DNA from 4 places in the Nonomuraea sp. NPDC049419 genome. Region 1 is predicted to be linked to each of the others. Evidence: riboswitches for the same ligand, from Rfam matches in the RefSeq annotation. Region 1 holds a riboswitch; each other region holds the start of a gene.
What was found. A riboswitch is a leader RNA that binds a small molecule or an ion and turns the genes downstream of it on or off. The one in region 1 is predicted to bind cyclic di-AMP.
Positions count from the first base shown of each region.

Region 1 (5,634 bases):
ATGAGCCCACTCTCACCTTTGTCGATCGCGCAGACCCTATCGGAAGCGGAGACAACGGCCGTCACGCGCGTACGGCCCCGGCGCGCCGGGCAGGTTCGCCTGCGGGGGATGAATCTGCGGGGGATGAAGGGGGATCAGCCATGCGATACGTGACACTGGGCCGCGAGGGCCCGACGGTCTCGGCCCTGGGGTTCGGCGCGATGACGCTGGCGCCCAGGGTGTACGGCGACGTGAGCGAGCCGGAGGCGACGCAGGCGCTCCTGGCGGCGCTGGACGCGGGCGTCACGTTCGTCGACACCGCCGACATCTACGGCGCCGGGCACAGCGAGACCCTGATCGGGCGGGTGCTGCGGGGCCACAGGGACGAGGTGGTGCTGGCGACGAAGTTCGGCGGGAACTCCGACGATCAGGGCAGGCTGGTGCCGGGCATGGGCCGGCCCGAGTACCTCCGCAGGGCCCTGGAGGCCAGCCTCGACCGCCTGCGTACGGACCGGGTGGACCTCTACTACCTGCACAGACTCGACCCCACGACGCCCGTCGAGGAGACGATGGGCGCGCTGGCCGAGCTGGTCCAGGCCGGGGACATCCGGTACGTCGGCCTGTCGGAGGTGTCGGCGGCGACGCTGCGGCGGGCCTGCGCCGTCCACCCGGTGACCGCCCTGCAGACCGAGTACTCGCTGTTCCACCGCTACCCGGAGCAGGACGTGCGCCCGGCCTGCGACGAGCTGGGCGTCGGGTTCGTGGCCTACAGCCCGCTCGGGCGCGGCCTGCTCGGCGGCACGATCAGGGGCAGGGGGTCGCTGGAGGAGGGCGACTGGCGCCGGGGCAACCCGCGCTTCCAGGAGGGCAACCTGGACCGCAACGTGGAACTGGCCGACGCCGTGGCGGGCCTGGCCGGCGAGGTGGGGCTGCCGGTGGCGCAGCTCGCGCTGGCCTGGCTCGTGCACCGCGGCGCGGTGCCGATCCCGGGGACGCGCCGGGCCGAGAACGCGCGGGCCAACGCCGCGGCCGCCGACGTCACCCTCGACGAGGAGACGGTACGGCGGCTCGAGGCGCTGGTGCCGCCCGGCACGGTGGCCGGCGAGCGCGGCAACGCCGCCTACCTGGCCAACCTCGACACCTGACGTTCCCGCCGGCGTCAGGCGATCTTGTGGACCCAGTTGTGGGTGTCGGGGCGGGCGCCGTACTGGATGCCGACCAGTTCCTCGCGCACCCGCATCGTGACCGGGCCGGGCGTGCCGTCGCCGACCGTCCACGAGCGGTCGGCGCCCTTGACCGTGCCGACCGGCGTCACCACGGCCGCGGTGCCGCACGCGAACACCTCGGTCAGCTCGCCGCTCTCGCAGCCGGCCTGCCACTCGTCCACGCTGATCAGCCGCTCCTCGGTCTCCAGGCCGAGGTCGCCGGCCAGCTCCAGGATGGAGTCGCGGGTGATGCCGGGCAGCAGCGTGCCGGTGAGCGCCGGGGTGACGAGCTTGCCGCCGAGGACGAAGAACAGGTTCATCCCGCCCATCTCCTCGACGTAGCGGTGCTCGTGCGCGTCGAGCCAGACGACCTGGTCGCAGCCGTTCTCGACGGCCTGCCGCTGCGCCACGAAGGCCGCGGCGTAGTTGCCGCCGCACTTGGCGAAGCCGGTGCCGCCGGGCGCGGCCCGCGTGTACTCGGTGGACAGCCAGACGGAGACGGGCTTGATGCCGCCGGTGAAGTAGGAGGCCGCCGGAGAGGCGATCACCATGTACCGGTACGTCTTCGACGGGTAGTTGACCCCGAGCCCCGCCTGCGTGGCGATCATGAAGGGCCGCAGGTAGAGGCTGTGCCCCTCGGTGGTGGGCACGTACTCCTTGTCGGTGCTGACGAGCAGCTCCAGCGACTCGACGAACGTCTCCTCGGGCAGCTCCGGCATGGCCATGCGCTGGGCGGAGCGGTTGAAGCGGGCGGCGTTGGCGTAGGGGCGGAACGTCACGATCGAGCCGTTGGCCTGCCGGTACGCCTTGAGCCCCTCGAAGAGCTCCTGGGCGTAGTGGAAGACCGCGGTGGCCGGGTCGAGGACGAGCGGCCCGTACGCCTCGAGGCGCGCGTCGTGCCAGCCCTTACCCTCGGTGAAGTCGATCGAGATCATGTGATCGGTGAAGACCTGCCCGAACCCGGGGGTCGCCAGTACCTGCTCCCGCTCGGCCGCGGTGCGAGCATGGTCGGATAGCTGCACGTCGAAGCTGAGCTTCTGAGCGATGGTCATGACGTCGGTCCTTCTCTCTGCGATCTACCGAAAACTACCGGAAGCTGCCCGCTGTCTGCGGTTCTGCGACTGCCGCGAGGGGCGGCCGCGCCGGGAGGCAGTCCGTACTTCCTATTGTCTCGCTATATGGGATGGCAAGGGGTCAACGGGGGATATAGCCCCCATTTCTCCGTACAGGAACACGAAAAAGCGCCCGGCAGTCCGCTCAGGGCCGCCGGGCGCTCGTGATCGGGCTAGGCGGTCCTAGCCGGATACTCGCGCGGTGATGTCGTCGCCGATCTGCCGCGTGCCGCGCGGGGCGGAGCCCGCGACGCGCGCCGCGATGTCGTCGGCGACGGCCTGCTCCACCCTGGCCGCCTCGGCGCTCAGGCCGAGGTGGTCGAGGAGCATGGCGACGGAGAGGATGGTCGCGGTCGGGTCGGCCTTGCCCTGGCCCGCGATGTCGGGCGCGCTGCCGTGGACCGGCTCGAACATGCTGGGCGCGGCGCCGTCGGGGTTGATGTTGCCGCTGGCGGCCAGGCCGATGCCGCCCGCGATGGCGGCGCCGAGGTCGGTGATGATGTCGCCGAAGAGGTTGTCGGTGACCACCACGTCGAAGCGCTCGGGCTGGGTGACGAAGAACATCGAGGCCGCGTCGATGTGGGAGTAGTCGACGGCGATCTCGGGGTAGTCGGCGGCGACCCGGTTGACGGTGCGCTGCCACAGGTCGCCCGCGAAGGTGAGGACGTTCGTCTTGTGGACGAGCGTGAGCTTCTTGCGCGGGCGCGACTGAGCTTTCTCGAAGGCGTAGCGGACCACGCGCTCGACGCCGTGTGCGGTGTTGAGCGACTCCTGCGTGGCGATCTCGTGCGGGGTGCCGCGCCGCATGGCGCCGCCGGTGCCGGCGTAGAGGCCCTCGGTGCCCTCGCGGACGACGATCATGTCGATCTTCTCGGGCGGGGTGTCGGCCAGCGGGGTGCGCACGCCGGGGAACAGCTTGACCGGGCGCAGGTTGACGTAGTGATCGAACTCGAACCGCAGCCGCAGCAGCAGGTCGCGCTCCAGGACGCCGGGCGGCACGCTGGGGTCTCCGACGGCGCCGAGCAGGATGGCGTCGTAGCCGCGCAGCTCGTGGAGCACCGAGTCGGGCAACGTCTCGCCGGTGCGGTGATAGCGCGCGGCGCCCAGGTCGTAGTGGGTGGGCTCGATCTTGGTGCCCACGGCCTCCAGGACCTTGAGCCCTTCTGCGACGACCTCGGTGCCGATGCCGTCACCGGGGATGACAGCCAGGCGGATGTTACGCGACTCCATGGGCGGTACCTTACCGGCTCGTCTCGACTGACGAACACATCATCTCATTTTCCGGACGTCCGATTTTGCATGTATTGCGACCTTTTGACCGATTCGTTAGAGTCCGTCAGGCCTAATCCACGCAGCAGGTGCGTGGAGCCGGGGACCCACCTCCCCCAGGGGCGAATCGGCTTCGCCGTAGGGCTGTCTTCCAGGCCCGAGCCCGTCAGCTAACCCGGCCGGCCGCATGGAAGGACAGACCCCTGTCTCGCATCGCCATCGCCCTGGCGGGTGTCGCCGCCGGGCTCATCGTGTGCCCCCCTCCGGCCTCCGCCGCGCCGACGCCCGCCGGCCCCGGTGAAAGCCGCCACTCCCCCGACACGAACTCCGACCCCGACACGAAATCCGGCCCCGAAACGAACGCGGCCGGCTCGATCACCCTGACCGGTCCCGAGGTCAAGCGCATCCAGCAGAAGCGCGCGCCCAAGCCGGCCTGGAAGACCGCCCTCAGGTTCGCGATGCACCAGCGCGGCATCCCGTACGTGTGGGGCGGCACCAGCCGCAGCGGGTACGACTGCTCCGGGCTCATGCTCAGGGCGTACCAGAAGGCGGGGGTCCACCTGCCGCGCACCGCCGCCGAGCAGTACAACGCGTTCTCCCGGAAAATCAGCTGGAACCATCTCAAGCCCGGTGACCTGGTCTTCTTCAGCGGACTCGGTCACGTGGGCATGATCTCCAAGCCCGGCTACATGGTGCACGCGCCGCACTCGGGCGACGTGGTGAAGGAGGAGAAGCTCTCCGACTGGCGCCGGCAGGCGTTCGTCGGAGCGGTCAGGCCCGACCGCGAGGGCGTCCGCCAGTGGCGCGAGCTGCAGAAACGGCGCGATGACCCCGCTCCGTCGATGCTGACCGCGACCCTCTGACCTGACACCACCCGGACGAGCGGCCCCGTGCGAGCGAGCGCGGGGCCGTTCTGGGCTCACCTGCTCTGGGGGGCTCCGCCGTTGTCACGCCGGTCGAGGGCCATCTGGACGGCCTCGGCCGCCTCGTCCTCTTGGTCCTCGGCACGGTTGAAGGCATACATCTCGTACATGTGGCTCATCTCGCTTCGCGGACGTGTTCCTGAGAAAGGGGGAAGCCGGACTCCGGTCGCGAGCCCGACCGGGCCTGAATCTCGTGGTCCGGGTCACGGACCGGACGAAGGGACTTGACGGCCGACGCATACGCCGCTCACCGCGGCGGGTCGTCGACCTGCCCTAACAGGCCCCGCCGCGGCAGGTAATGAGTACGAGAACCTGGCGCATCACCGGCTACAGTACCCGAGGACAGTGCTTGGATGTCCTACTATCTCGCATGCTGAGACAGAAAAGGGCCGCCACCCGAAACGGGTGACGGCCCTGCGCAGGTCAGAGGGTCAGTCCTCCAGGTCGACCGAGCGGCCGCTCTCGGCGCCGATCTCGGCGCCGATCTGCTCGACCACCTCGGCCGGGATCGCCGAGTCGACGGTCAGCGCGATGAGCGCCTTGCCGCCCTTGACGTCACGGGCCACCTGCATCGAGGCGATGTTGATGCCGTGCTCGCCGAGCAGCCGGCCGACCACGCCGACGACGCCGGGGCGGTCGGTGTAGGTGTAGAAGCACAGGTGGGCCGTCGGCTCGATCTCCATCTCGAAGCCGTTGACCTCGACGATCTTGGTGATCTGGCGCGGCCCGGACAGCGTGCCCGACACCGAGACCGTGCGGCCGTCGGCCAGCACGCCGCGCACGGTCACCAGGTTGCGCCAGTCGGGGCTCTCGGAGCTGGTGACCAGCTCGACCGCGATGCCGCGGTCCTTGGCCAGCAGCGGCGCGTTGACGTAGGTGACCTGCTCCTCGACCACGTCGGCGAAGACGCCCTTGAGCGCGGCCAGCTCGATCACCCGCACGTCCTGGGCGGCGATCTCGCCGCGCACCTCGACGTCGAGCTTGGTGGCCACCTCGCCGGCCAGCGCGGTGAAGACCCGGCCCAGCTTCTCGGCCAGCGGCAGGCCCGGCTTGACGTCCTCGGCCACCGCGCCGCCCTGGACGTTGACCGCGTCGGGCACGAACTCGCCCGCCAGCGCCAGCTTCACGCTGCGCGCGACCTGGGTG
Region 1 is NZ_JBFAQB010000005.1:304,412-310,045, forward strand. It holds gene AB0K12_RS18670 (thioredoxin domain-containing protein) at 1-2, opposite strand, end outside; gene AB0K12_RS18675 (aldo/keto reductase) at 141-1,124, shown strand; gene AB0K12_RS18680 (branched-chain amino acid aminotransferase) at 1,139-2,236, opposite strand; gene AB0K12_RS18685 (3-isopropylmalate dehydrogenase) at 2,480-3,526, opposite strand; cyclic di-AMP (ydaO/yuaA leader) riboswitch at 3,626-3,765, shown strand; gene AB0K12_RS18690 (C40 family peptidase) at 3,817-4,428, shown strand; gene serA (phosphoglycerate dehydrogenase) at 4,920-5,634, opposite strand, start outside.

Region 2 (5,634 bases), 190 kb from region 1:
GGCCGCGCGGGCGGTGCGCGCCTTGTTGCCCGGCAGCGGCACCCTGCTCGACGTCGCCTGCGGCACCGGCCTGGTGACGCGTGAGCTGGCCGGGGACGGGCTGCGAGTGCTGGGGGTGGACGCCTCCGCCGGGATGGCCCGCCTCGCCGCCGGCCGGGTGCCGGTGGTGCTGGGCGACGGCCGCCTGCTGCCCGTACGAGATCGGTCGGTGGCCGCGGTCACCACGATCTGGCTGCTGCACCTGCTCGACGACGCCCGCCCGGTGATCGCCGAGGCCGCCCGCGTCCTGCGCCCCGGCGGTGTGTACGTCACCACCGTCGACAAACGCGCCGCCCACGGCGCGAGCATGAAAGTTGACCGGCGGCCCGCTGACCGGGCCGTCACGGTGATCGAGGCGGCGGCCCGGCGCGGGCTGCGGCTGTGCGGCGAGACCAGCTTCACCGGCCACGGCCAGGGCACGTCCGGAGCCCCCGACCCGGTCTTCCGCCTCCTGGCCTTCACCGCCTGACGCACCCGTCAGCTGAGTCTGCGCACGGTCCGCCCGTGACATCTCCACGATCATGGAGCTGCTCTCGGCGGAGACCAGGTTCGCGGCCGGTCATGGCCGCCAGGCGCGGCTGGATCAAGTGACGGGACTGCTGAGCTCGGCGAGGGTGTCGTCGGCCCACTGGAGGCCGGCGCGGGCCATGGCGAGGCCGAGGGTGTGGGCGTGGTGGCCGAACTCGCCGGGCCGCAACGACTCCAGCTTCTCCAGCCGCGCCACGTAGCGGGCCCTGATGCGCTCGATCACGGCGACGGCCTGGTCGCGGTCCACCAGGTGCAGCAGGAACGCCTGGAGCGCGACCTCGCTGCGTACGGTCATCGAGGCGTCGTGCTCCTCCATCCACCCGCGCAGCTCGCGGCGGCCGTCGGGCGTGATGCGGTAGATCTTGCGGCCCCTCGCGCCCTCCGACTCGACCTCCACGAGCCCGTCGGCGGTCATCTTCACCAGCTCGGGATAGATCTGCGTGTGCCCGGCCTGCCAGACGTGGTTGAGCGAGTGGTCGAACGTCTTGGCCAGGTCGTAGCCGCTGGCCGGGCCCACGGCCGAGAGCAGCCCGAGCAGCGCGATCCGTAGGGACATGGCAGTGAGCATATCGAAAACTTGACATGTCAGAAGTTACATATCAATCTTCACCTGTGAGAGCTGACAAAAAGGGTGACATCGTCGTTCTGCTCGCCGTGCTCGGCGGCATGTTCCTGGCGATGCTCGACCAGACGATCGTGGGCACCGCGCTGCCTCGCATCGTGGCGGAGCTGGGCGGCGGCGCGCTCTACACGTGGGCGGTGACCGCCTACCTGCTGACCTCCACGGTCACCGTGCCGCTCTACGGGCGGCTGTCCGACCAGCACGGCAGGAAGCCGCTGCTGCTGATCGGCATGGTGGTGTTCCTCATCGGCTCGGCGCTGTCCGGGGCGGCGCAGGACATGACGCAGCTCATCGCCTTCCGCGCCCTCCAGGGGCTCGGCGCCGGCGCGCTGCTGCCGCTGTCGATCGCGCTGGTCATGGAGATGTTCCCGCCCCGCTCGGGCGGCGCCCGCGTGCAGGGGGCGCTCGGGGGCGTGATGGGGCTGTCGTTCCTGGCGGGGCCGTTCCTGGGCGGGCTGTTCACCGACCACGCGAGCTGGCGCTGGGCGTTCTACGTGAACGTGCCGATCGGCCTCGTGCTGATCGCGATCATCGTGCTGCGGCTGCCGCGCCGGCCCGGCGCCGGCGGCGGCGGCAGGCCCGACTACGCCGGCATCGCGGTCTTCACCGTGGCCGTCACGTCCCTGCTGCTCGGCCTGACCGAGAAGGGGCTCGACGGCCACACCTGGACCGACGCGGCCGTGGCGGGGCCGATCCTGCTGGCGCTGGTGCTGCTGGCCGTCTTCGTGGCGGTCGAGCGGCGCGCGGCCAGCCCGATCATGCCGATGGAGCTGTTCGCCAACCGGTCGTACACGCTGGTCAACCTCATCTCGTTCGTCACGGCCTTCTGCATGTACGCGGGCGTCGTCTTCCTGCCCCGCTACTTCCAGGAGGCGCTGGGCGTGGCCGCCACCGAGTCGGGGCTGCGGATCTACCCGCTGACGCTGGGCATGGTCGCCGGCAGCGTGCTCATGGGCGCGCTGATGTCGCGGACCGGGCGGTACAAGCCGTGGCTGCTCGTCTCGCCGTTCCTGCTGGTCACGGGCGCGCTGCTCTGCCTCAACCTGGCGGTGGACAGCCCCGGCCCGGCGGTCGCGCTGTGGATGCTGCCGCTGGGGCTCGGCATGGGGCCGATGCTGTCCGGGCTGACGGTGGCCGCGCAGCAGTCGGTGGAGCCGCGCCACCTCGGCGTCGCCTCGGCGAACCTGGCCTTCTTCCGGCAGATCGGCGGCTCGGTGGCGCTGGCCGTCGGCGGCACGCTCTACACGGCGGAGTTCGCCGCGAGCGTACGCGGGGCGGGCGCCGCAGCCGCGCACGCCTCCTCCGCTGCCCTGGTCGTGCCGTCGCTCGGGGTGGCGGGCGCGGTGATCGCCCTGGTCGCGCTGGTGGCGCTGCCCGACAGGCGGCTCGCGGACCCGGCAGAGTCGGCGGACCGGCCGCCGCGGCGGCCTGAAGACACGGTGGAGGCCGGTTTCGCGTCATGAGCGGGGGCGTGCGAAGCTTTGAGTGTCCCCAACACCATGGAGGTCCTCATGGCGGATACACCGGAGCCGGAAGTCAGCGAAACTCCCGAGGACGAGATGAAGCGCAAGTTCCGCGAAGCGCTGGAGCGCAAGCGCAGCCAGCAGGCGGGCGCGGGCGCGGGTGGCAGGGGCGTCGACCCATCGAAGATTCACGGGGCGCACGGGCCGGCTGCCAATAAGAGATCGTTCAGGCGCAAGAGCGGCGGCTGAGGACCGAATCCTCAGGGGGCACGGCATGCCGTGCCCCCTTTTGTATGCATTCCCGCTGAAGGTAGATCTTTATCCGATTCGTGGTGAAACGTTTGCGGGTGTCCGATCCCGTCGTTAGAGTGTTCGCCATTACCAGCCGGTGACCTAGTCCTTACCCAAGACGGACGACCGGCTGGCGCCGAATCCCGAACCATTCGGGAACCGGGGAACCACCCGCATTCGGGGTGAATCCGGCCAGCGCGGCCGGTAGGGCAACTCCACCGCCCGAACCCGTCAGCTAACCCGGTAGGCGTGATGGAGAGGATCACGTATTACATGTTCCAGCGCGTCGTACCCCCAGACCGCTCTTTGACGGCCGCCCGCTGAGCGGCCCCCTTCCCCAGGCTCGTCAATTGCGCTCCGCGTAGCGCCGCGGGGTCCACCGCCCCGCCGCGCCCCCATCCCCTCGCGCCCGAGCGCAACTCCCCCGTCCCCTCGTGAAGGGTTTTGCTGCTTCATGTCTGCCCGTTTCAGCCTGCGTTCCCTCGCCACGCTGACCGCCTGCTGCGTCGGCATGCTGACCTGCGCCAGTACGGCCGCGCACGCCGACACCCCCGACAAAGACAAGAAGATCCTGCTCAAGGGCTCGACCACGGCCTCGTACTTCTGGGACGACGCCTCCGGCCGGGCCGGTGACACCGGGCTGCCGGCCAGCGGCAAGCCCATGCAGAAGGGTCTGGCGGCCAGCCCGAGCTGGCCGCTGATGACCGAGGGTTACGTGGTCTACAAGGGCAAGAAGGCGCCCTTCTTCGTCGGTGACCGCGGGCCGGGCGAGCCCTCCAACCGCGGCATCATGCTCGACCTCGACGCCAAGACGTTCGCCGAGCTGACCGGCGGCAGGTTCAACTCCAGCACGCTCGGTGTGGACGGCGTCGGCGGCCAGGGCCACATCGAGGTCGAGTACGTCATCACCAAGTGGGGCGACGGCGTGGGCAAGAAGAACCACCCGGTCCCGTTCTCGACCGGCGCCTGGTCCAGGCGTGACAGGAACCCGGCGCCCCCGCCCGCCGACCAGGAGCAGAACTCCCAGGCCGGTGGCATCGCCGTACCGGCCGCCCGCTGACGGCTTTACGCCACACGTACCAGAATGACATTCTGGCCTGCGTGACGACCCGTGTAGCCGCAAACGGCATTGAGATCGCCTATGACAGCTTCGGCTCACCCACAGGGCGGCCGCTCCTCCTGATCATGGGGCTCGGCGCCCAGCTCATCCAGTGGGACGAAGGGCTCTGCCGGCTCCTCGCGGAGCAGGGACACCACGTCGTACGGTTCGACAACCGCGACGCGGGACTGTCCACGCACATCCACGACGCGGGCGTCCCCCAGCCGGGGGCGCCCGCACCGTATTCGCTGACGGACATGGCCGCCGACACCGCCGCGTTCATGGACGCCATCGGCTGGCCGTCCGCGCACGTCGTGGGCGCCTCGATGGGCGGCATGATCGCTCAGACGCTGGCCATCGAGCACCCCGAGCGGGTGCTGACCCTGACCTCCATCATGTCCACGCCGGGACCCGACGTCGCCCCGCCCACCCCCGAGGCGATGACCGCGCTCATGACGCCGCCGCCCGCCGACCGCGCCGGCGTGCTCGACCAGTCGGTGGTGACCTGGTCGACGATCGGCTCACCGGGCTACGAGCTGGACGAGGAGGCCATCAGGGAACGGGCCGGCCTGGCCTACGACCGCTGCTTCGACCCGGCGGGCACGGCCCGGCAGTTCGCGGCCATCAGGGCGTCGGGCGACCGTACGCAGGCACTGGCCGGCGTCCGCGCCCCCACGCTGGTGATCCACGGTGAGGCCGACCCGCTGATCCCGGTGGCCGGCGGCCGGGCGACGGCGGAGGCGGTGCCGGGGGCGCGACTGGTGACGTATCCGGGGATGGGGCACGACCTGCCGAAGGCCCTGTGGCCCGACATCGTCGCCGAGATCACCAAGCTGACCGCGTCCTGAACCCTCCAGCTCTGATCGGCCCGCTGGGGCCGATCAGGGCTGCGCGTGCTTCTCGCGGCAGCGCATGATCTCGTGGACGTTGTCCTCCGCCCACGCGGCCACCACCGAGATCGGCCCGTGCAGCGAGCGCCCGAGGTCGGTCAGCGTGTACTCGACCCGCGGCGGCACCTCCGCGAACACCTCGCGCGTCAGCAGCCCGTCCTGCTCCATCGCCCGCAACGTCTGGGTCAGCACCTTGGGCGTGACCCCGCCGATCCGCGCTCTGAGCTGGGTGAACCGCATCGGCCCCCCGATGAGGCAGAGCAGCACGAGGGCCGACCACTTGTCGCCGATCCGGTCGAGGACCACCCGGGTCGGGCAGTCGGGATCGAAGACGTCGCCAGTATCCATGAGGTACTTATAGCACGATGAAGTAACCAGTACCCGATGGATACTCTTGGCCGTATGAAGATCCTTGTCTTTGGCGCGACCGGCATGGTCGGGCAGCGCATCGCCGCCGAGCTCCGCGACCGCGGCCACGAGGTGACCGGCGTCAGCCGCGGCGGCGGCCCCGTCAAGGGCGACGTCCGCGACACCGCCACCCTGGCGCCCGGCCACGACGCCGTCGTCTCCGCCATCGCCCCGCCGCGCGACGGCACCGAGCCCGAGCCGCCGTTCATCGAGGCCAACAAGGCGCTCATCGACGGCCTGCGCGCGGCCGGGGTGCGCCGGCTGATCGTGGTCGGCGGCGCCGGCAGCCTCCAG
Region 2 is NZ_JBFAQB010000005.1:113,147-118,780, reverse strand. It holds gene AB0K12_RS17730 (class I SAM-dependent methyltransferase) at 1-508, shown strand, start outside; gene AB0K12_RS17725 (PadR family transcriptional regulator) at 623-1,123, opposite strand; gene AB0K12_RS17720 (MDR family MFS transporter) at 1,180-2,652, shown strand; gene AB0K12_RS17715 (DUF5302 domain-containing protein) at 2,701-2,901, shown strand; cyclic di-AMP (ydaO/yuaA leader) riboswitch at 3,068-3,208, shown strand; gene AB0K12_RS17710 (hypothetical protein) at 3,398-4,003, shown strand; gene AB0K12_RS17705 (alpha/beta hydrolase) at 4,045-4,890, shown strand; gene AB0K12_RS17700 (helix-turn-helix domain-containing protein) at 4,924-5,280, opposite strand; gene AB0K12_RS17695 (NAD(P)-dependent oxidoreductase) at 5,335-5,634, shown strand, end outside.
Region 2: linked by a shared signal. The riboswitch ahead of AB0K12_RS17710 (hypothetical protein) and the one ahead of AB0K12_RS18690 (C40 family peptidase) in region 1 are both predicted to bind cyclic di-AMP.

Region 3 (5,634 bases), on a different contig from region 1:
CGGGCGTGCCAGGCCCCGCCTCCACGAGAGCGGCCAGCCGCCCGGCCCAGTCGTCGCGCTCGGCGGGGTGGAAGTAGTTGGCCGCGCACCACGCGGGCGAGGCCGTACGGAAGCCGCCTTCGGCCAGCTCGTCCAGCGTGCCCAGCAGGTCGCTGCCTTCGAACACCAGGTTGATCATCTCGGCGCTCACCCCGAAGTCCCGCAGCACCAGCGACGGCACCCCCATCGCGATGGCCTCAAGCGCGGCCGTCGAGCTGACCGTGACGAACCCGGCCGCCCGCTCCAGCTGCTCCCGCATCGACCCGGCCACGAACGTCAGCCGCCCAGGCTCCCCCATCTCGCGCCAGAGCCGCTGGTACGGCAGCCGCTCGTTGTGCGTCTGCCGCTCGCCGTCGAGGGCGCGCAGCTTGACCACGACCTCCAGATCAGGCCGGTCGGCCGCGAGCGCGGCCAGCGACAGCAGGATCTGCTCGCGCTGCCGCCGCTCGCGCGGCACCTTGGCCTGGGTGGCGAACACCACCCGGTCGCCGCCGCCGGCGCCCCGCTGGGGCCGCAGGAACGGCAGCCTGGCCAGGCCCACCGCGCCACCGCCGCCGAGCCGGCCGGCGATCGCGGTGAACTCGGCCACCTCGCGCTCGCTGTGCACCACGAACAGGTCGCAGCCGCTGCGGAACGTCCACGCCTTCTCCGTGGCGGGCACGGAGATGCCGGGCAGCCCGGAGACGAAGACGGGCCGGGGCCGCAGGCCGTCGAGCACCTCGGCGACCAGCACGTCCACCACCGGGCCCGTACAGGCCACCAGGATCGCGTCGGGCCTGGTGCGCTCGGCCAGCCGCCGCAGCGACCGCGCCGACAGCACCGGTGGCACGGCCCGCTCCCCCACGGCGGCGGCGATCTGCTCGGGCGAGGGCGCGATCGGCGTGCGCACCACGACCAGGTCGGTCACGCACCCCGAAGGCAGGTCGCCGAGCAGGCAGGCCGCCCATTTCAGATACGAGTCGGAGTCGGCGACGGCCAGCACTCTCACCCGGGAACTCCTGTCAAATGCGAGCGCAGGGCGGGCGCCGCCCTGCTGGTCCACCAGTCATCGGGTACGTCCACGGGCTCGACGGCGACGCCGCGCGAGCCGAGCAGCACGCGCAGCGACGTGATCGCGGTCGAGGGCAGGCTGAGCACGCGCTGGCCCGCGTCGAGGCCGCGCAGCGTCAGCTCGGCCGGCACGCCGCCGTCGTGGACGGTGATGCCGGGACGCTCCCGGATCAGCGCGACGTCCACGGGGTCCTCGCGGCGGTGCGGGTAGTAGGCGAGCGGCTCGCGCGCGGCCAGGTCGGTCAGCCAGCGCAGGTAGTGGTCGCGGCGCACGAGGCCGTTGCGGACGAGCGAGGTGCCGAGCACGACCGTACGCTCGGCGGGGCCTTCGGAGCTGGGCGGCTGCGCGCGCAGCCAGGCGAAGTCGTGGCGGACGAGATGCACGCCGGCTTCCCGTACGGCTTCGGCAAGCCGGTCGTCCACGGGCAGGGCGGTGAAGACCGACACCTCGCTCAGGCGCAGCCGCAGCGCGGCGGCCAGGCCCAGGGCGGCACGCAGCCGTCCCCCTTCGGCGCGGGCCCGCAGCAGCGGCCGGTACGGCCCGGCTGCCAGCAGTTCGAGCAGCCGCAGCGTGGCCAGCCCGTCGTCCACCACGACGACGCGTCCCGGCCTGGACAGCAGCCAGCGCAGCTGCACCCGTCCCGAGAAGGCGTCACCCACCGCCAGCGCGCGGCGCGGCATGCGCTCGCGCGGCTCGGCCAGCTCCAGCCCGCCGGGCAGCGCCATCGAGCGCAGCTCGCGCCGGGTGGCCTTGAGCGGGCGCAGGCCGGCGCGCGGCACGACGGCCGTGGCCGGGCCGAGGAGCCCGGCGTGGTGTGCCTCGACGGCGCACAGCATCTGGAGCGGTGACTCCACCCAGGCCGACGCCTGTTCGACCACTCCTGCCCTCCCGGGTGATGGGCCGTTCACGACCGCTTCAAGCTAGCCCGCCCGGCTTAAGCCGCCAGGAACGCGGCGTGAACAATGGAGGGTATGAACTCGCTCATGCTCAACACGGACGGCGTGCAGATCCCGCAGCTCGGTTATGGCGTCTGGCAGGTCCCTGCCGAGGAGGCCGAGCAGGCGGTCACGACCGCGTTCAAGGCCGGCTACCGGCACATCGACACGGCCGCCGCCTACGGCAACGAGGAGGGCGTGGGCCGCGCGGTGCGCAACAGCGGGCTGCCCAGGGAGAAGGTGTTCGTCACGACCAAGCTGGCCAACGGCGAGCACGCCCGCGCCGAGGCCGCCTTCGATGAGTCGCTGGCCCGGCTCGGCCTCGACTACGTCGATCTCTATCTCATCCACTGGCCGATGCCGGGGCAGGACAAGTACGTGCAGGCGTGGAAGGCCATGGAGAAGATCTACCGGGACGGCAGGGCCAAGGCCATCGGCGTCTCCAACTTCACCGTCCAGACGCTCACCAGGCTCATGGACGAGGCCGACCTCGTCCCCGCCATCAACCAGATCGAGCTCCACCCCTATTTCCAGCAGCGGCAGATGCGCGAGTTCCACGAGGCCAACGGCATCCTCACCGAGGCGTGGAGCCCGCTGGGGCAGGGCAGGGGGCTGCTCGACGACCCGGCGCTGCGGGTGCTGGCCGACAAGCACTGCAAGACGCCGGCGCAGATCGTGCTGCGCTGGCACCTGCAGCTCGGGAACGTGGTGATCCCGAAGTCGGTGACGCCGGCGCGGATCGCCGAGAACATCGACGTCTTCGACTTCATCCTCGACGCCGAGGACCTCGCGGCCATCGGGGCGCTCAGCCGGGGGCAGCGGCTCGGGCCCGACCCCGACTCGTTCGAGTGACGGATGTGACAAAACGACATTCCTGATATTTCCGGCACCACCGACATAAGCCCATATTTGCCTTCCGTATACGATCGCCGGCGTGCGAGATTTCACTTGGGGAATAGCCGCCACCGGCGGCATCGCCCGTACCGTGGGTGCGGCGATCGTGGCGGAGCCGGGCATGCGGGTGGCCGCCGTAGGAAGCAGGAACCCGGCCAGGGCGCAGGCCCTGGCGTCGGCTTTGGGCGCCGAGTCGGCGTACGGGTCCTACGAGGAGCTGTGCGCCGACCCGGCGGTGGACGCGATCTACGTGGCCACCCCGCACGCCCAGCACCTTCAGGTCGCCGAGGCCGCCATCGCGGCGGGCAAGGCGGTGCTGTGCGAGAAGCCGCTGGCCGCGACCGTGGACGACGCCGAGAAGATGGTGCGGCTGGCCCGCGAGGCCGGGGTCTTCCTGATGGAGGCCATGTGGATGCGGTTCAACCCGCTCATCAGGCGCATCAAGGAGGATCCCCGCTTCGGGGAGATCCGGTCGGTGCAGGCGAGCTTCGGCTTCGCCCATCCGTACGACCCGGCGCACCGCCTGTGGGCGCCAGAGCTGGGCGGCGGGGCGCTGCTGGACCTCGGGATCTACCCGTTCGGGCTGGCCCAGCTCATCCTGGGCATGCCCACCGACCTGCACATCACCGGCTCCCTGGCCCCGAACGGCGTTGACGCGGAGGCGGCCGGCGTCTTGCGTTACCCCGGCGGGCGGCACGCTCTCGTGGCCACCTCATTGCTCGGGAATTACCCGAACGGGGCCAGTGTTGTAGGTACTCAGATGCGGGCGGACATCCAGGCGCCGTTCTGGGCACCGCAGCGGATCGTCCTCTCCGGGCCGGCGATGGAGCCGGAAGAGCACGTGCTCGACCCGGCCGACAACGGTTACGCCGGAGAGCTCCGCGAAGTCCGCGCCGCCACGGCCGAAGGCAGGACCGAATCCTCGATCATGCCGCTTGACGAATCCCTTGCCATGATGGGGCTTCTGGCCAAGGCGCGCAGTCAGCTCGGCTGACTTTACTTTTATGGATTTGTAATCCTCTTGCCTCATGTATTACCTTATGGGGCATCTTGAGGCATACGTCCGGTTTGTCCGGCTATGTCAGACCATCGCACGACACATCACAGGATCGTCCTGTGACCGCTGAATCCGCCACGTGCGGAACCGGGGACCCATGTCCTTTGGGGTGAATCGGCACTTCGGTGCCGTAGGGCAGCTTCCACGCCCGAACCCGTCAGCTAACCCGGTAAGCGGCATGGAAGCAAGGAGTAACCCCCTCGATGGCCAAGCATCGTCTTACCGCTGTCTCGAAGAGCACCATCGCCCGCGCCGTCCTCGGCGCCGGCGTCCTGGCCTCGGCCTTCGGCGTCCCCGCCGCGGCCCACGCCGACACCTCCACCGCCGTCGCCGCGGCCACCGCCGCGAAGCACCCGGCCACCGCGCTCGCCGCCCACAAGGCGAGCGAGCGTGACGAAACCAAGATCACCGCCACCGCCGACCAGGTCCTGGCCGTCGCCAGAGCGCAGGTGGGCGTCTCCGAGAACGCCAGCGGCGGCGGGACCAAGTTCCAGCAGTGGTACGCCAACTCCCAGCGTGCCGCCGAGACCGTCGCCCGTGACGGCGGCAGCCGCGCTGCTTACCTGAACGCCGCCTGGTGCTCGATGTTCGTCTCCTGGGTCGGTGAGCACACCGGCGCCCGCCCGCAGGTCGGCTGGGACGCCTGGACCGTCGCCCACGCCAAGTGGTTCGCCGCCAACAAGCGCTTCGGCCACGAGGCCAAGCCGGGTGCCGTGGTGTTCTTCTCCTGGAAGGGCGGCAAGTCCCTGAGCGACATCCAGCATGTGGGCTTCGTCGTCAAGGACAACCACGACGGCACCATCTCCACCATCGAGGGCAACACCGGCAACGGCAAGGTCGAAGAGCGGGTCCGGCCGAAGTCGCAGGTCGTCGGCTACGGCTACCCCGAGTACGCCGGCTGACCCTCCCCCGTCGCGTCTCTCTTCGTGACAGCGGAACGCGCGCCCCTTCCCGGGGGCGCGCGTTCGTCATGTCAGGAGGTCGGCGTACGGCCCCGGTGTCTCGCTGAGCTGGTCGTGGCTGCCGCACTGCACGATCCGGCCTCGGTCGAGCACGACGATCAGATCCGCCATCCGCACTGTGGGGAAGCGGTGGGTGATCAGCAACGTGACGGCTCCCGGATGGCTCTTGGCCGCCTCGGCGTAGCGGGCGAAGACCGCGCTCTCGGCCGGTGCGTCCAGCGCGGCGGTCGGCTCGTCCAGCACCAGCAGCAACGGCTCCGTCCGCATCGACCCGCGGGCCAGGGCCAGCCGCTGCCACTGCCCGCCGGAGAGCCGTACGCCGTGCTCGAACGTCTCCCCCAGCTCTGTCTCCAGCCCCTGAGGCAGCCCGGCGACCACCTGGCCTGCGTCGGCTCGTTCCAGCGCCCCCGCCACGGCCGCGGGGTCGTGCAGCTTCGGCAGATCCCCCACGCCGACCGTCTCGCCGGCCGCCAGCTCGAAGCGAGCGTGATCCTGGAAGACCGCGCCGACCCTGGCCTGCCACGCGTCCTGCGCGAGGTCGCCGAGCGGACGGCCGTCCACCAGGATCGTGCCGCGCGACGGCCGATGCAGCCCGCACAGCAGCTTCACCAGCGTCGTCTTGCCCGACCCGTGCGTGCCGACGAGCGCGACCGTGGCCCCCGCGGGCAGGTGCAGGTCGAGGTCGTGGAGCACCTC
Region 3 is NZ_JBFAQB010000022.1:18,241-23,874, reverse strand. It holds gene AB0K12_RS40445 (DUF6716 putative glycosyltransferase) at 1-1,027, opposite strand, end outside; gene AB0K12_RS40440 (hypothetical protein) at 1,024-1,968, opposite strand; gene AB0K12_RS40435 (aldo/keto reductase) at 2,062-2,877, shown strand; gene AB0K12_RS40430 (Gfo/Idh/MocA family oxidoreductase) at 2,960-3,913, shown strand; cyclic di-AMP (ydaO/yuaA leader) riboswitch at 4,031-4,167, shown strand; gene AB0K12_RS40425 (CHAP domain-containing protein) at 4,180-4,878, shown strand; gene AB0K12_RS40420 (ABC transporter ATP-binding protein) at 4,945-5,634, opposite strand, start outside.
Region 3: linked by a shared signal. The riboswitch ahead of AB0K12_RS40425 (CHAP domain-containing protein) and the one ahead of AB0K12_RS18690 (C40 family peptidase) in region 1 are both predicted to bind cyclic di-AMP.

Region 4 (5,634 bases), on a different contig from region 1:
GCACGTCGACACGCTCTTCCTCGGCGTGCACGGAATGAGCGTGCGGGCCGGGTTCACCACGCCCAACCTGCTGGAGTCGGAGACCGACAGGGAGCTGGTGGCGGCGGCGACCCGGCTGGTCGTCCCCGCCGACCACACGAAGTGGAACACCGTGGGCATCAGCACGATCGCGGAGCTGAGTGAGGCCGACGTGGTCGTCAGCGACGCGGGCCTGCCCGAGGAAGCACGCACTGAGCTGGCCGGACGGGCCGGCGAACTGATCATCGCGGAGGGCTCGTGAAGCGCACCATCACCCATCTCGCCGACGGACGGGAGCTGATCTACTTCGACCGGCGCGACGACGCCGACAGGAGCGCGATCGACCGCCGGCCGCTCGAGCCCCGGCCGCCGGCCTCCGAGCTGCGCTACGACCCGCTGACCGAGGAGTGGATCGCGATCGCGGGGCATCGGCAGACGCGGACGTTCCTGCCCACGGGCGGCACGGCCGAGTGCCCGTTGTGCCCGTCGACCGACGAGCGGTCGACGGAGATCCCGTCGTACGACTACGACGTGGTCGTGTTCGAGAACCGCTTCCCCTCTTTCTCCGGAAATTTGGGGACTTATGAGGATGTGGGCGGGCTGAGTGAGGTCCGGCCGGGAGTGGGGCGGTGTGAGGTGGTGTGCTTCACCTCCGACCACGACTCCTCCTTCTCCAGGCTCTCCGACGACCAGGTGGAGCTGGTCATGGAGGCGTGGGCCGACCGCACGGCCGAGCTGTCCGCCATTGAGGGCGTCGAGCAGGTCTTCTGCTTCGAGAACCGGGGCGAGGAGATCGGCATCACCATCGCCCACCCGCACGGCCAGATCTACGCCTACCCGTACGTCACGCCCAGGACGAAGCTGCAGCTCGGTGCGGCGCAGCGGTACAAGGGCAACCTGTTCGCCGACGTGCTGGCCGCCGAGCGAGCCGCGGGCACGCGGGTGGTGGCCACGAACGAGCTGTGGACGGCCTTCGTGCCCGCCGCGGCGCGCTGGCCGTTCGAGGTGCACGTTTATCCGCACCGGCAGGTGCCCGACCTGGCGGCGCTGACGGAGGCGGAGCGTGCCGCGTTCGCGCCGCTCTACACCTCGGTGCTGCGGGCGTTCGACGGGCTGTTCGGGGTCGTGATGCCGTACATCTCGGCCTGGCACCAGGCGCCGGTGCGTACGGGGAGGGAGCTGGCGTACCTGCACCTGGAGCTGTTCAGCATCAGGCGGGCGCCGAACAAGCTCAAGTACCTGGCCGGCTCGGAGTCGGCGATGGGGGCGTTCGTCAACGACGTACGCCCGGAGGAAGCGGCGCGCATGCTCCGATCACAGATAGATCACTAATAGATTTCTACTTAAGGTCGCATGACTCGTGATCTACCACTAATATCCCCATATGCGGCGGCCGTAACCCGGCCGACCGCCCGCCTAATCCCGGGCGCGTCGCCCGGGAGCCGGGGACCCAATCCGCACCTTGGGGTGAATCCGCGACAGCGGTAGGGAGCTCCATGCCCGAACCCGTCAGCTAACCCGGCCGGCAGAGGGAGAGGAACTCTTACGTGGCGGCTTCGTCCCCCGCGAAACTTGCCATCGGTCTCGTCACCGCCGCCGCCCTCGCCATCCTCCCGGCGAACGTCGCGACGGCCGCGCCCAAACCGACCGAGTCCGAGCTCCGCGCCCAGCTCAAGCAGCTCAACAACAAGGTCGACAAGCTCATCGAGAAGTACAACCTCAAGCGGGTCGAGCTGGCCGAGGCGCAGGAGTCCGCCAAGAACGCGCAGGCCAAGCTGGCCGCCGCCGAGCAGACGCTGGCCGCGGCCGAGCAGCGGGTCGCCGAGATCGCCCGCCTGCGCTACCAGAACATCGACCCGTCGCTGCCCGGCTTCATGCTGCCCAGCAACGGCGGCAGCGCGGCCCTGCTCGAACAGCTCACCGCCGAGCAGCAGGCCGTCGTGCAGAGCGTGGCCAAGGCCCGCGACGAGCGCAAGAAGGCCAGCGAGGAGGCCGCCGCGCTGACGGCCAAGATCAAGTCGGACGCCGCCACGGTCGCCGGCCAGCGCCGAGAGGCCGAGGACGTCATCAAGGACATCGAGAAGAAGCTGCAGGACCTGGTGCCGGTCGCCACGGGCCGCACGTCCAACGGCACCTGGGCGCCCGAGCTGCCCGGCGGCACCGACAACATCACCCCGCGTACGCGGCTGATGAAGGCCCAGGTGGAGAAGAACTTCGCGCTGCCGTTCACGGTCGGCTGCTTCCGCGGGGGCTCCAGCGGCGAGCACCCGCTCGGCCGGGCCTGCGACTTCATGATGAGCACCGGCGGCAGCATGCCCACGGCCGCCAACAACGCGCTCGGCGACCGCCTCGCGGAGTGGGCGCTGCAGAACAAGGACAAGCTCGGCGTGAAGTACGTGATCTGGAAGCAGCGCATCAACTCCGGCAGCGGCTGGCGCACGATGTCCGACCGCGGCAGCATCACCGAGAACCACTACGACCACGTGCACATCTCGATGAACTGAACGAAAGAGGCATCCCGCACCTGACGAACGGCAGGTGCGGCGGTCTTCTCCCGTACGCCAGGGTGAGCGCCATGTCATCGATCACCCTCACTCCCCCATCGGTCCACCCCAACGCCTGGTTCCCCGGGCGGCTCCTCGGCGGCGGCGCCCTGGTGCTCGGGCCGCTCCTGTGGTTCGCCGGGCTGGCGCTGCGCCATCTGGCGTGGAGCGCGGCGGACTTCACCCCGGAGCAGCGGGCGTCCTTCGCCACGCAGCCGTTCGCCGCGCCCGAGCAGCTGGCCGCGTACGTCGTGAGCCCCGGGCTCGCCACGGCCGGGTACGCCCTCTACACGGCAGGCGCCATCGTGCTGTGCCTGGCCTTCGCCACACTGGCCAGGGTGGTCGCGACGCGCTCGCCCCGGGCGGCCCTCCTGGGGGGCGCGCTGCTGGTCGTGGGCTTGTTCTCGCGCCTGTACTGGGCCGGGGTGGACGAGACGGCCCTGCGGCTCATCGGGACGCTCGGGCTGGAGCGGACGACCGAGATCGTCATGGACCTGTACGCGGACATCTCCTACGGGCCCTGGCGGGTGCCGGTTTCAGCGGCCTTCGGCCTCTACCTCGGGACACTGGTCCTCGGCGCGGCCGCCTTCCGTTCGGGCGTGTTCGGCACCGGGCGCCTCGCGTTGTTCGTGTTCTCCGGGTGGCTGTGGACCGGCGTGCTGAAGAGGAGCGAGCTGGTCGACGGCGTCCTGTCGGGCGCCGCCCTGTGCCTGGTGCTCGTGCCGCTCGGGATCTCGGTGCTGCGCGACGCCGTGCCCGAGCTGCGCGTGCCGGCGCGACCTGCCAGGGAGCGGGCGCGGCTGCGGGTGCTGAGCTGGTGACGCCCAGCGGACCGGCAGGACGTCAGTTCGTCAGCGTGAGCGGGTTGACCAGGTCGGCGTAGACGAGCAGGCCGGCCATGATGATCATGACGATCGCCACCGCGTACGTCACCGGCAGCACCTTCGCGATGTCCACATAGGCGGGCTCCGGCCTGCGCATGATCCTGGCGTAGGCCCGCTTGATGCCCTCCCACAGGCCGCCCGCGATGTGGCCGCCGTCGAGCGGCAGCAGCGGCAGCAGGTTGAACATGCCGATCGCCAGGTTGAAGCCGGCCAGCAGGTTGACGAAGATGGCGATCTTCTTCTCGGTCGACAGGTCGGAGGCGAGGATCTCCCCGCCCATGCGGCCCGCGCCGACCACGCCGACCGGGCCCTCGGGGTCGCGCTCCTCGCCGGAGAAGGCGGCGTGCCAGACGCCGACCATCTTGTTGGGCAGGTTGAGCAGGGAGCTCGCGACCCTGACCGACAGGTCGCCCATGTAGCCGACCACCTGGCCGATGCTCTGCTTCTGCATGACCTCGGTGGGCAGCACGCCGAGGAAGCCGACGTTCCTGTCGATCTTCGTCGGGTCGTCGAGGTTGGGCCGGTCTTGGGCGATGAGCGTGACGTCGAGCGTCATCGGCTTGCCGTCGCGGACGATGCCGACCTTGGCCGGGCCGGGGCCGTGGGAGCGGATGAGCTTGGTGGCGTCGTCCCACGAGGTGATCTTCTTGCCGTCGAAGGCGACGATCTCGTCGCCCGGCTTCATCCCGGCCTGGGCGGCCGGGGTCGGCTTGTCGGCGGGCGTGCACTGCGCGCGCTGCTCGGAGATCGGGATCACGCACGTGTTGGTGTCGGGCGACACGATCGGGGCCCAGGTGGGCAGGCCGATGCCGACCAGCAGGATGCTGAAGAAGACGAAGGCGAGCACGAAGTTCATCGCCGGGCCGCCCGACATGATGATGACCTTCTGCCACCACTTCTTGCGGTAGAAGACCCGCTCTTCGTCGCCCGGCCGCACCTCTTCCTGGGCGGCGTCGCGGGCCGACTCGATCAGCCCCTGGAACGGCCCGGTGGCGGTGCTGCGCACCTTGGTCGGGTCGTCGCCGGGACGCGGCGGCAGCATGCCGATCATGCGGATGTAGCCGCCGAACGGGATCCACTTGATGCCGTATTCGGTCTCGCCCTTGCGCCGGGACCACGCGGTGCCGCCGAAACCCACCATGTATTGGGTGACCTTGACCCCGAAGAGCTTGGCGGGGACCAGGTGACCGAGCTCGTGCAGCGCGATGGAGACCATCAGGCCGAAAAGGAACAGGATGATCCCCACGGCGTAGAGCCAGTTCATCTAGACGCGCTCCCGGCAAACGATAAGGACAGACGAAAGGTCCGACAGCCCCAGAGTAGTCGAACTCGCCATGCCGCACGGCGTACCGCTTTTGACAGGCATTGACAGCGTGCGATCAGACGATCACCCTAAGAGACGACGGAGGGGGACGTCTTGATCCGCATACTGATCGCCGAGCACCTTCCCTTGGTGCGCCGTGGTCTGCTCGCCACGCTCGGAGCCGAGCCCGACATGCGGGTGGTCGCCGAGGCGGGACACGCCGACGAGGTGGTCCGCGCGGCGCTGGACGCCGATCCCGACGTGGCGGTCGTCGATCTCGACCTTCCGGGACGGCCGGCGAGCGCCCTGCTCGCCGAGCACGCGCCCCGCTGCGGGGTGCTGCTCCTGTCGGCCGCCCCCAACCCGGCCCAGGTCCGCGAGGCGCTGGCGGGCCGCGCGCTGGGCTTCATGAGCCTGTGTGTACGCCCCGAGCACCTGACGGAAGGCGTGCGCCAGGTGGCCGCGGGCCATCGGGCGATCGAGGCGGAGCTGGCCGTGGCCGCGCTGGAGTGCGCCACCAACCCGCTGACCAGGCGCGAGCTCGACGTGCTGCGCATCGCGGCGGGCGGCGCCCGTTCGACGGAGATCGCCGACGAGTTGTTCCTGTCGGTCGGCACCGTGCGCAACCACCTGTCGCGCATCATGTGCAAGACGGGCGCCCGCAATCGGCTCGACGCGGTGCGCATCGCGAGCGACTGTGGCTGGTTGTGACGGGAGGAGCCGCGTGACGGGACCCGGTGGAGCCGCGCCGCTCCGCCGGGGCCCGACCCCCTAGAGGATCTCAGCCGGGCGGCGTCCGCTGAAAGTGACCGGTGTCACGACTCGTCCCGTGTGAAACGTCACGGTCGCCAGATGAGCACCAGCGCGCAGTCGTCGTTGTGGCCGG
Region 4 is NZ_JBFAQB010000016.1:13,395-19,028, forward strand. It holds gene AB0K12_RS34570 (DeoR/GlpR family DNA-binding transcription regulator) at 1-280, shown strand, start outside; gene galT (galactose-1-phosphate uridylyltransferase) at 277-1,350, shown strand; cyclic di-AMP (ydaO/yuaA leader) riboswitch at 1,422-1,560, shown strand; gene AB0K12_RS34580 (hypothetical protein) at 1,566-2,522, shown strand; gene AB0K12_RS34585 (hypothetical protein) at 2,594-3,382, shown strand; gene AB0K12_RS34590 (site-2 protease family protein) at 3,405-4,709, opposite strand; gene AB0K12_RS34595 (response regulator transcription factor) at 4,863-5,459, shown strand; gene AB0K12_RS34600 (PP2C family protein-serine/threonine phosphatase) at 5,588-5,634, opposite strand, start outside.
Region 4: linked by a shared signal. The riboswitch ahead of AB0K12_RS34580 (hypothetical protein) and the one ahead of AB0K12_RS18690 (C40 family peptidase) in region 1 are both predicted to bind cyclic di-AMP.